Regions from separate parts of the Thalassobacillus hwangdonensis genome, predicted to be linked through region 1. Evidence: riboswitches for the same ligand, from Rfam matches in the RefSeq annotation. Region 1 holds a riboswitch; the other holds the start of a gene.

Region 1 (5,162 bases):
GGGCCGTGCTGGTGCTGCTTGCACTTCCTGCTTTGATTCAATCGAACATGCTTCCTTATGACATCACGATACCTGATGATGAAAGCGGCTTGGTCGATGAGGATGAAGCACTGACAGGTGCAGAACAGAACATACAAGTCGATGTGAATACACAGGTGACCGAGGTTGTCGAGGAAGTCAGTCCAGCGGTAGTCGGTGTTGTCAATATGCAGTCTCAGTCCAGCTTTTGGCAGCAGGAAGAGCAAGGAGAAGCTGGTACTGGATCCGGTGTCATTTACAAAAAAGATGGGGATACCGCATATGTGGTCACCAACAACCACGTGATCGATGGGGCTGATGAAATTGAAGTTGTCCTTTCCAACGAAGAACGGGTTAAAGCGGAATTGATTGGCGGAGACTTGTTCACCGACCTTGCCGTATTGAAGATGCCGGCTGATAAAGTGGAAAAGGTAATCGATCTCGGTTCATCCGACAAAATTAAGGTTGGGGAACCCGCGATTGCGATTGGAAACCCCCTAGGCCTGCAATTTTCTGGATCGGTTACAAAAGGGGTCATCAGTGGTAAACAGCGAGCAATTCCTCAGGATTTCAACGGAGATGGTCAGCCCGACTGGCAGGCAGATGTCATTCAGACGGATGCGGCTATCAACCCAGGGAACAGTGGTGGTGCCTTGATCAATATCAAAGGACAGCTGATTGGAATCAACTCGATGAAAATCGCTAGATCAGCGGTTGAAGGAATTGGATTTGCCATCCCGATCGACGAAGCGAAACCGATCATTAATGAGCTGGAGACACAAGGGAAAGTGACTCGTCCATTCCTCGGTGTGGAGGCTTATTCACTGACAGATGTACCTAGCCGTGAATGGGAGGAAACGCTCAAGCTACCTGAAGAAGTCCAAGGTGGGGTCTATATCCGCTCCATTGAACCATTATCCCCAGCAGCTAAAGCAGGGTTGAAAGAGCTCGATGTCATCACGGAATTGGATGGAGAACCGATCCAGAACATCATCGAACTGAGAAAACATTTATATGCAGAAACGAAAGTCGGCGACGAAATGACCGTAACATTCTACCGGAACGGTGAACAGCAGCAAGTAACCGTCACGTTAGCCGCCCAAGATGATTTTTAAGTAAGTAACCTTTCCTGAAGTGGAGATGATCCACATGTCAGGAAAGGTTTTTTTGTGTAAAATAATATCCACAGGTTGTTAGTAAGTTGAGGATAAGCCAAATAGATATAGTAGCGAACATAAATTCCTATACCAAATAGAGAAACTACCTGTTGATATGTGGATAATTTTTGTGGATAAACTGTTTGCAGTGTGGAATAACATGTGAATAATGAGTCATCAACAGGTAATGTGCGTAATTTTGTGGATAAAAAATGAAAGCGTCAAGCAAAGGCAGTAAAGACAGGGAATAGCGAAAATGCACGAAAATATTTTGAAAATTTTTATTGACACCGTTTATTCAGGTGTATTAGTATTAGCATCAACATTAAAAAACGAATAGCAATCAATCTTCTTATCCAGAGAGGTGGAGGGACTGGCCCTTTGATACCTCGGCAGCGGATTTCATGGTGTACCATGAAAAACTGTGCCAATTCCAGCGAGTGCGTATGCACTTGAAAGATGAGAAGAGACGGTACATAGATCATTATGGACCCCTCTTCTTGTTTTTCAGGAAGAGGGGTTCTTTTCGTTTATTTGAAAGGAGTGTACAGCATGATCCACTTTGAGGATGTCAGTAAGGTGTACGAGAACGATGGCAAGGAATTGAGGGCTGTCGATCACGTAGATCTGAGAATCGAAAAAGGGGAAATCTTCGGTGTCATAGGTTTCAGTGGTGCTGGTAAAAGCACCTTGATCCGGCTCGTCAATCTGATTGAGGCACCAAGTGATGGGAAAGTGCTCGTTGATGGGCGTAATTTAGCTGCCTTACCTAAACCAGAACTTAGGAAGGTGCGGAGAAAGATCGGGATGATTTTTCAGCATTTCAACTTATTGGAGTCGAAGACCGTCTATCAGAACGTTGCGTTCCCATTGTCACTTGCGAAGGTTCCTAAAAAGGAGATTGAAGCGCGGGTTACGGAAATTCTTGAGTTTGTCGGATTGGAGGATAAAGCGAAACAGTATCCTGACCAGTTGTCTGGAGGACAAAAGCAGCGGGTTGGTATCGCAAGGGCATTGACCACTTCTCCTGAAATTCTGCTTTGCGATGAAGCAACTTCTGCACTGGATCCGCAGACGACGAAGTCCATCCTGGATTTATTGAAAAGAGTCAGGGATCAGTACAACATAACCATTTTGATGATTACGCATGAAATGCAGGTGATCAAAGAGGTGTGTGACAAGGTTGCGGTGATGGAAAATGGGAAAGTAATCGAGCAGGGAACAATTTTCGATGTCTTTTCCAATCCTGAACATCCGACTACGAAAAACTTCGTTCGCACTGTCATGCAGGATGACATTCCAGCCTCGATCCTTAAGCAGGTGGAAGGTAGAGCAGGAGGACGCCACGTTTACCGGGTAACTTTTCTCAGGGAAACAGCGGGGGAACCGATTCTGTCGAAAACAGCCAAGAATTTCGATGTCGATGTGAATGTGCTTTATGGACAGATTACGGAACTGCAGGGGGTCCCATTCGGCAATCTGATTGTCGAACTTCAAGGAGAAGATGCTGAAATTCTGAGGGCCATCCATTTTATCCAATCCTCGGTGGCAGTGAAGGAGGTAGTTGCAGATGCAGGTTGATTTGAGAGAGTTTTGGCCGAAAATCCTTGAAGCTACCAATGAAACTTTGGCAATGGTAGGCTTCTCATTATTATTCGCAACATTGATCGGACTTCCACTTGGGATTGCGCTCGTCGTGACAAGGCCGAACGGACTGCTACATAACCGTCCGCTTTTCAATGTACTGAACGCTATCGTCAACTTTTTCCGTTCGATTCCATTCATCATTCTGCTGGTGGCAATTCTGCCGATTACGCGGTTGATTGTCGGAACAACGATTGGTACATCAGCGGCAGTCGTTCCGCTCGTATTCTTTGCAGGCCCATACATTGCAAGGCTCGTGGAAAGCAGCCTGCTTGAAGTGAAGCCAGGTGTCGTGGAGGCAGCGGAAGCGATGGGAGCGACTCCATGGCAGATCGTATTTAGGGTGCTTGTGCCAGAAGCGTTAAGTTCACTCATTTTGAACTTGACGATCGCAACGATCGGACTCGTCGGAGCATCGGCGATGGCAGGGTTCGTTGGTGGAGGCGGTCTTGGGGACTTAGCAATCGCATACGGCTATCAGCGATTTGAAACTGAAGTGATGATCATTACGGTGCTGTTGCTGGTCGTAATGGTGCAAGGACTGCAATCCGCAGGAAATCATTTATCCAAAGGCATCAGAAGAAGATAGAGGAGGAAATTACAGATGAAAAAATTAATCGCATTCATTTTGTTAGTTGTCAGTGTTGTATTAGGGGCATGCAGTGATGGTTCTGCATCAGGAAAAGATGACGTCATCAAACTCGGACTGAATGGTTCAGGGGTACCGATTTGGGAGGAAGTCAAGAAAAAGGCGGCAGATGAAGGAATTGAAATCGAACTTGTCGAGTTCTCTGATTATGTACGGCCGAACCAAGCTTTGGCTGATGGAGACATTGACTTAAATGCATTCCAGACCGTTTCTTATTTCGATGCATTCATTAAGGAGCACGACCTTGATCTTGCTCCGATTGGTACGACAGTCATCGCACCGATGGGGATCTACTCTGAAAAATATGAAGATGTGAAGGATATTCCAGAAGGCAGTAAAGTAGCATTGCCAAAGGAAGCGACGAACATGGGAAGGGCATTGCTTTTGCTTGAGCAGGCTGGTCTGATCGGACTGCCGGATGACTTCGATGGTAACGGAGCGATTGAAAAAGTTGAAGAAAACCCGAAAAACCTGCAACTGGAGCCGATTGTTGCCGCACAAACACCACGTGTCCTACCAGATGTAGCGATTTCCATCATTAACAATGGGGTGGCGGTAGAAGCAGGATTCACACCGGTCGAAGATGCGATTTTCATCGAGGATGACACGGCGAAGCCTTATATCAATATCATCGCATCCCGTGCGGATGAAACGGATAAAGAAGCATACCAGACAATCGTCGATATCTATCAGTCGGAAGAAATCGAGCAGGCGATTATTGAGAAGTATAACAATTCCTTGATTCCTACGTTTGTACCTTTGGAAGAAATCGGCTGGTAATGATCAGGGGGCGTTATCATTGTAAGTGTTAGTGTGGTCGGGAAATAACTCGCTTTCCTGCGGGGATCTGGCAAGCTTCCTCGGGCTTTTCGCCCTGCGGGATCTCGCCTAGACCCTTCTCCCGTGGGAGTCTCGTCATTTCCCATCCACACTGCAAATGCATCAATAACACCCCTGTAAATTAAGTTACATGAAGTTTGCTAGTACTAAGTAAGTCATTTCAAGGGGGATGAGTGATGACAGTTATATCGAAGAAGAGTTTGGAAGCTCGGGTTTTGGAGCAGATTGAGGAACAGAAGCAGAAGTATATCCGAACGAGTCACCGCATCCATGATCATCCTGAAATCGGAAATGAGGAAGTGTTTGCATCAGACCTGCTTTGCTCGATTTTGGAGGAGGCGGGGTTTGATGTAAATCGCAATATCCCGGAGCACGAGACCGCCTTTTTGGCTAGGAAAACTTCCGGTAAACCCGGTCCTAAAGTGGGTTACTTAGCTGAGTACGACGCGCTACCTGGGCTCGGGCATGCATGCGGTCATAATATCATCGGAACGACGAGTGTCGCAGCAGCAATCGCAGTTGCACAAGTGATCGATGAGATCGGTGGTGAAGTGGCTGTGCTTGGGACTCCAGCAGAGGAAGGTGGACCAAACGGAAGTGCGAAAGGAACGTTCGTCCGTCATAACTTAGTCCAGGATTTTGATGCTTGTCTGATGGTCCATCCGAAGGGAGAAACGAGCGGTTCCGTGGAGAGTCTTGCTGTAGACCCGCTTGATTTCGAATTCTTCGGCCGCTCTGCTCATGCTGCTGCCAAACCGGAATATGGAATCAACGCACTTGATGCCGTACTACAGCTCTTCAATGGCATCAATGCACTTAGGCAGCATGTGACCGATGATGTCCGGATTCACGGT
Region 2 (5,162 bases), 990 kb from region 1:
GACGACGCTTTTCAACTTTCAGCAGCTGATCCACTCCTCTACTGTACTCCGCATAACCCATTCCATGAGATTGTTGCATCGCTTTTTCCATTTCGGAAGTGTAATTCAGCTTCAGTTGGTCGTTGATAATGAATCAATCCTTTCAGAATTTTTACGATATTAAGCGTAACACGGGTATGATACCCGTTACAAAGTGGATATAAACCAATAAATGGTGTTTCCACCTGCGCTATAATATCTATAAATTATATAGCGAAAGCATTGATAGTATTCATGGCATATCTTACGATTTACTCGGAATTGCTACGAATTCACTTAATGAGTCGCGTCATTCAGCTCTTCATATGCTTCTTGAACTAGTGTTACCGCCTGGCTCATAGCTGCGCCACCACCGAAAGCTGCTGCTACTCCACATGCTTCCATGATTTCTCTTTCACTCGCGCCCTGGTCGATACATCCTCTTGTATGGTAGATCATGCAGTATTCATCCTGAGCAACAACACTGATTCCGAGCGCAATCAATTGCTTTTCCTTCTTAGACAGTTCACCTGCATCAAAGCATGCTTCTGTGAAAGAATTAAAATGATGGGCAATATCAGGCATCTTCTCGGTGAAGGTGCCGATTCCATGTTTATATTCTTGCAAGTAGGCTTCTGTAAACGACATTCTTTGTTCTTCCATAAATAAAAAACCTCCCAAGATAATAGATGACTACTGCTAGTATGAGCAATACGTTTCATCTTATCCCGGGAGGAAAGTAAATTATTCTTCAGATCCGCCAGCTGGAACGACAGCTCCGTTATATTCTTCTTTGATGAAATTCTGGATTTTTTCAGATCTCAGCACTTCCACCAATTTTTTCAGTTGTTCATTATCTTCATCTTCACTTCTTGCTGCAATTACATTGACATATGGAGATTCAGGCCCTTCCAGGATCAAGGAATCTTCGGTCGGATTCAGATCGGCTTCGATGGCATAGTTGGTGTTGATCGCTACCAGTGCATTCTCTTCACGCTCATAATTGGAAGGAAGAAGTGCAGCATCGATTCCTGCATCGAACTTCAGGTTCTTAGGATTCTCGACGATATCGTCAACCGTAGCGGTGACTTTATCGACTCCTTCTTCGAGCTTGATAATTCCTTCTCTTTCTAATAATGAAAGAACACGTCCATGGTCTGCTACAGAACGGCTCATCAATACAGTTGTACCTTCTGGAATTTCCTCAAGACTTTTAATGTTTTTGGAGTAGATCCCCATCGGTTCGATATGGATTCCACCCAGGTTGACGAAATCGAAGTCGTTTTGCGCCTTTTGTTCCTCCAAATAAGGGATGTGCTGGAAGTAGTTCGCATCAATTTCACCAGAATCCAAGTCTTTGTTGGGCAGGACATAATCCTGGTATGTTTCGATTTTCAGGTTGATGCCTTCTTCTTCAAGCAATGGTTTTGCCTCTTCCAATACCTCGGAGTGAGGAACACTTGTCGCACCTACGACAAGTTCATCTGAATCGCCATCGGAACTTCCACAAGCAGCCAATACTAAAATCAACAGACTTCCTACAATCAAGCTTAACGTTTTTTTCATTTCTAACTCCCCTTTATAAATATGATTTATCTTTTATCCAATTTTCTGGAGATGAAATCCCCGATGAATTGGAAAATGAATACGATGATTACAATGAGTACCGTTGCAACAAACACGATATCGAAGTCGCTCCGTTGGAATCCATAGAAATAAGCGAAATCTCCTAACCCCCCGGCACCGATAATTCCTGCAACAGCGGTATATCCGATTAATGCAATGGCTGTTACTGTAAGACCAGAAACGAGTGCAGGCATCGATTCCTTCAATAACACCTTGAAAATGATTGTGGATGTCTTAGCACCCATTGCTTTGGCAGCTTCTAATACTCCTTTATCGATTTCCTTCAAGGCGATTTCAACCAATCGTCCGTAAAAAGGAGCTGCACCAATGATCAGGGCAGGTATAGCTCCTTTTGGCCCTCGGATCGTACCCATCAGAAAATCGGTGAACGGAAACAAAAGAAGGATCAGGATAATAAACGGGATGGCACGGAATACATTGACAATGGATGCTGTAATACCATTGATGACTTTGTTCTGCCAAAGCCCACCTGGTGAGGACAGATATAGAGTAAGACCAAGCAAGATTCCGAATATCAGTGTTCCCAGAAGTGAAACAAGTGTCATGTACATTGTTTCATTCGTCGCTGTAATGAGATCCTCGACCTTCACGTTTGGGAATAGGTTTTCAAGCATTCGGGTTCACCTCTACTTCTACAGATGTTTCTTTGATGTATGCGATGGCACGGTCGGTTTCCTCTGAATCTCCGGTAACATGGACGATTAATGTGCCATACGCTCCTTTTTGTGTCTGGGTGATCTTCCCGTGAAGAATATTGATATCGACCGTGAAGTTCCTGGCAAGCTCGGTGATCAGCGCCTGGTTCGTGTTTTCACCGACAAAATGAAGCTTGAGAATTTTGCCGGAAGCATAGTTCTGATGAATCAACTCCAGTGAATGCGCTTGCTCTGTATCTCCCATCACCTGATCTACGAATTTTCGTGTGACGGGCTTTTCCGGATGGAGAAAAACATCCAGCACATCTCCTTGCTCCACAACTTTCCCATCTTCCATTACTGCCACGCGGTGACATATCTTCCGTATGACATGCATTTCATGGGTAATCAGGATAATCGTCAATCCTAATTTCTTATTGATATCCACCAGCAAATCCAGAATGGAATCGGTGGTTTCGGGATCAAGCGCAGATGTCGCTTCATCGCATAACAATACTTTCGGATTATTTGCCAGTGCTCTCGCTATCCCCACGCGCTGCTTTTGTCCGCCACTCAACTGAGAAGGGTAGGCATTTTCCCTGCCACTTAAGCCGACGAGTTCAATCAGTTCCTGTACTCGTGCATGTCGTTCCTCTTTGGGCATCCCTGCTATTTCCAATGGAAAGGCGATATTATCTTTTACTGTTCTTGACCATAGCAAGTGAAAGTGCTGAAAGATCATCCCTATTTCCTGTCTTGTAAGTCTAAGTGCTTTCTTACTCAGCCCGGTAATTTCCTGATTTTCAATGGTCACTTGACCACCGCTCGGTTCTTCCAGACGGTTCAATAGGCGGATGAATGTACTTTTTCCGGCACCACTATAACCGATCACACCGAATATTTCTCCTTTTTCAATGGTCAGGTCCAAGTTGTCGACTGCTTTCACCTGGTGATCCCGACTTTGAAAAACCTTTGATAACCCTTTGATGGTAATCATGTTCGAATGACCTCCTAAAACTAAAAAATGCCTTTCTGTTCAGGAGAACAGAAAGGCATCGTAAAACATAAGGTTCTGTTCTCTCATCTGTCAGAGTCTTTTATACTCTGCAGGATTTGGCACCTTTCCAAGCTGTAACAGCTTGTCGGTTGCCGGGCTTCATCGGGCCAGTCCCTCCGCCTCTCTGGATAAGAGATTTTATTCAATTATCGTATTAACTCGTTAATGCTTTATCTCACTTAAGTGACTAAATTGAATTGTAGCATCGTTTTAAATCTTCTGTCAATAATTTTTGCAAATAAATATTGTTTTGAGATATTACTGGTGGGTGAAAGAACGTCTCGCTTTCCGCGGGGAAGACGGCAAGCCTCCTCGGGCTATGCCCTGTGGGGTCTAGCCAGTCTTGCAATTCCCGCAGGAGTCTCAACGTTCTTTCATCCACCATATGATTAGGTGATTTCTCAAAACCTCCAAATCAATTTTAATTACGAATTTCTTTGATGAGAGTTGATTAAATTAGTTATTTCGAGAAATAAGTTAATCGTGCATAGGTGGGCGGGAAAGGACGAGACTCCAGTGGGAGAAGGAGCTAGGCAAGACCCCGGAAGGCGTAGCCTGAGGAGGCTTGCCAGTTCCCCCACAGGAAAGCGAGTCCTTCCCTGTCGCCCAAACTCTTACAAACGTCTCGAAATTTCCCACGCAAATGATATGAAAGCATTAAAAAAATCTCTTCAAAGAGAAGAGATTCGGGTTCCGTCACTGCTTCTCTCATCTTCCAAAGCTGATCACTTTATGATCGCTTTGCTGGAATTAGCACCGTGTTTGTTTCCAAACCGGTTGCTGGGCTTCGTAGGGCCAGTCCCTCCGCCTCTCTGGATAAGTTCAGATGTCGCTATTCGATTAAGAAATATGTTAGCATGGGATGAAACAACCGTCAACTACTTCTTGTAAGGGGAGAATTAAGATGAAAAAAGCACCGTCATTTTGTTTACCTGAAATAGAGTCAGGACAGCCTCACTGTCTGGACGATTACGCCGGCAAGGTTGTCGTGCTGACATTTTGGGCTTCCTGGTGCCCTGATTGTTCCAGAGACCTTCCCCAAAAAGAACAACTTCATGGTTCGATGGATTCAAACAAGGTTAAATTGATTGCCATCAATGCGGCTTCAAGAGAAAGAGCAATGGAGGAAGGCAGCAAATTTTCTCAGAAATTCCTTAATCAACTTAGTCTCGTAGATAACGATGGCACCTTCTATAAAGCATATGAATGTGAAGGAGTTCCTAGCACGATCATTATCGATCAAGCTGGTAACATCGCCGGACAATTTGGTGATAAAGCAGATTTTCTTTCGATTGTTAGTAAAATCGGTGAATTGATCGACTGAAACTATTTCGCAAGCAATAACAGGGACTCCACAAATAGTACATCTCTGAATGTACCTTTAATCTGTATAATCTGCTTCGGAATACTTGTAAGCTTGCGCCTGCCCTGAAAGATATCAGAAAGAACATCCAGATCCCCTCTCAGAAATATCTTATGGGAAGATGGGAAAGGACATGCATTGATGATAATTTCATTTCGATGAAAACAAACATTCACCGTATCTCTTTTATCACTGATCATCATGGTCAGTGATTTTCCTTTCCATATCGAATTCAATTCCACTTTGTCCAATAATTCCGACTGCCAGCTTTTCACATGTTCCATCAACATAAAAAAACCTCCTGACAGCTTATGAATTCGCTGCCAGGAGATAGGACACCTTTATTCTTCGTACAGAATCGTTCGTTATTTCTCGGGAAATAATCCAAGATTCATACATATTTTGACATCAGCTCATAGAGGTAAGGTACAGAGTGAAAGGC

Evidence for each region. Region 1 has a riboswitch for S-adenosylmethionine ahead of ACFQ2J_RS09715 (methionine ABC transporter ATP-binding protein). Riboswitches for the same ligand answer to the same signal wherever they lie in the genome.
Region 2: another riboswitch for S-adenosylmethionine. It lies ahead of ACFQ2J_RS14890 (methionine ABC transporter ATP-binding protein); the one in region 1 lies ahead of ACFQ2J_RS09715 (methionine ABC transporter ATP-binding protein).

Annotation. Positions count from the first base shown of each region.
Region 1 covers NZ_JBHTKL010000005.1:105,792-110,953, forward strand. The annotation lists gene ACFQ2J_RS09710 (S1C family serine protease) at 1-1,133, shown strand, start outside; SAM riboswitch class I at 1,525-1,641, shown strand; gene ACFQ2J_RS09715 (methionine ABC transporter ATP-binding protein) at 1,728-2,756, shown strand; gene ACFQ2J_RS09720 (methionine ABC transporter permease) at 2,746-3,408, shown strand; gene ACFQ2J_RS09725 (MetQ/NlpA family ABC transporter substrate-binding protein) at 3,424-4,248, shown strand; gene ACFQ2J_RS09730 (M20 family metallopeptidase) at 4,485-5,162, shown strand, end outside.
Region 2 covers NZ_JBHTKL010000005.1:1,092,145-1,097,306, reverse strand. The annotation lists gene ACFQ2J_RS14910 (hypothetical protein) at 1-79, opposite strand, end outside; gene ACFQ2J_RS14905 (carboxymuconolactone decarboxylase family protein) at 316-681, opposite strand; gene ACFQ2J_RS14900 (MetQ/NlpA family ABC transporter substrate-binding protein) at 763-1,584, opposite strand; gene ACFQ2J_RS14895 (methionine ABC transporter permease) at 1,611-2,279, opposite strand; gene ACFQ2J_RS14890 (methionine ABC transporter ATP-binding protein) at 2,272-3,297, opposite strand; SAM riboswitch class I at 3,378-3,492, opposite strand; SAM riboswitch class I at 4,063-4,180, opposite strand; gene ACFQ2J_RS14885 (TlpA family protein disulfide reductase) at 4,262-4,681, shown strand; gene ACFQ2J_RS14880 (hypothetical protein) at 4,684-5,010, opposite strand; gene ACFQ2J_RS14875 (thioredoxin family protein) at 5,112-5,162, opposite strand, start outside.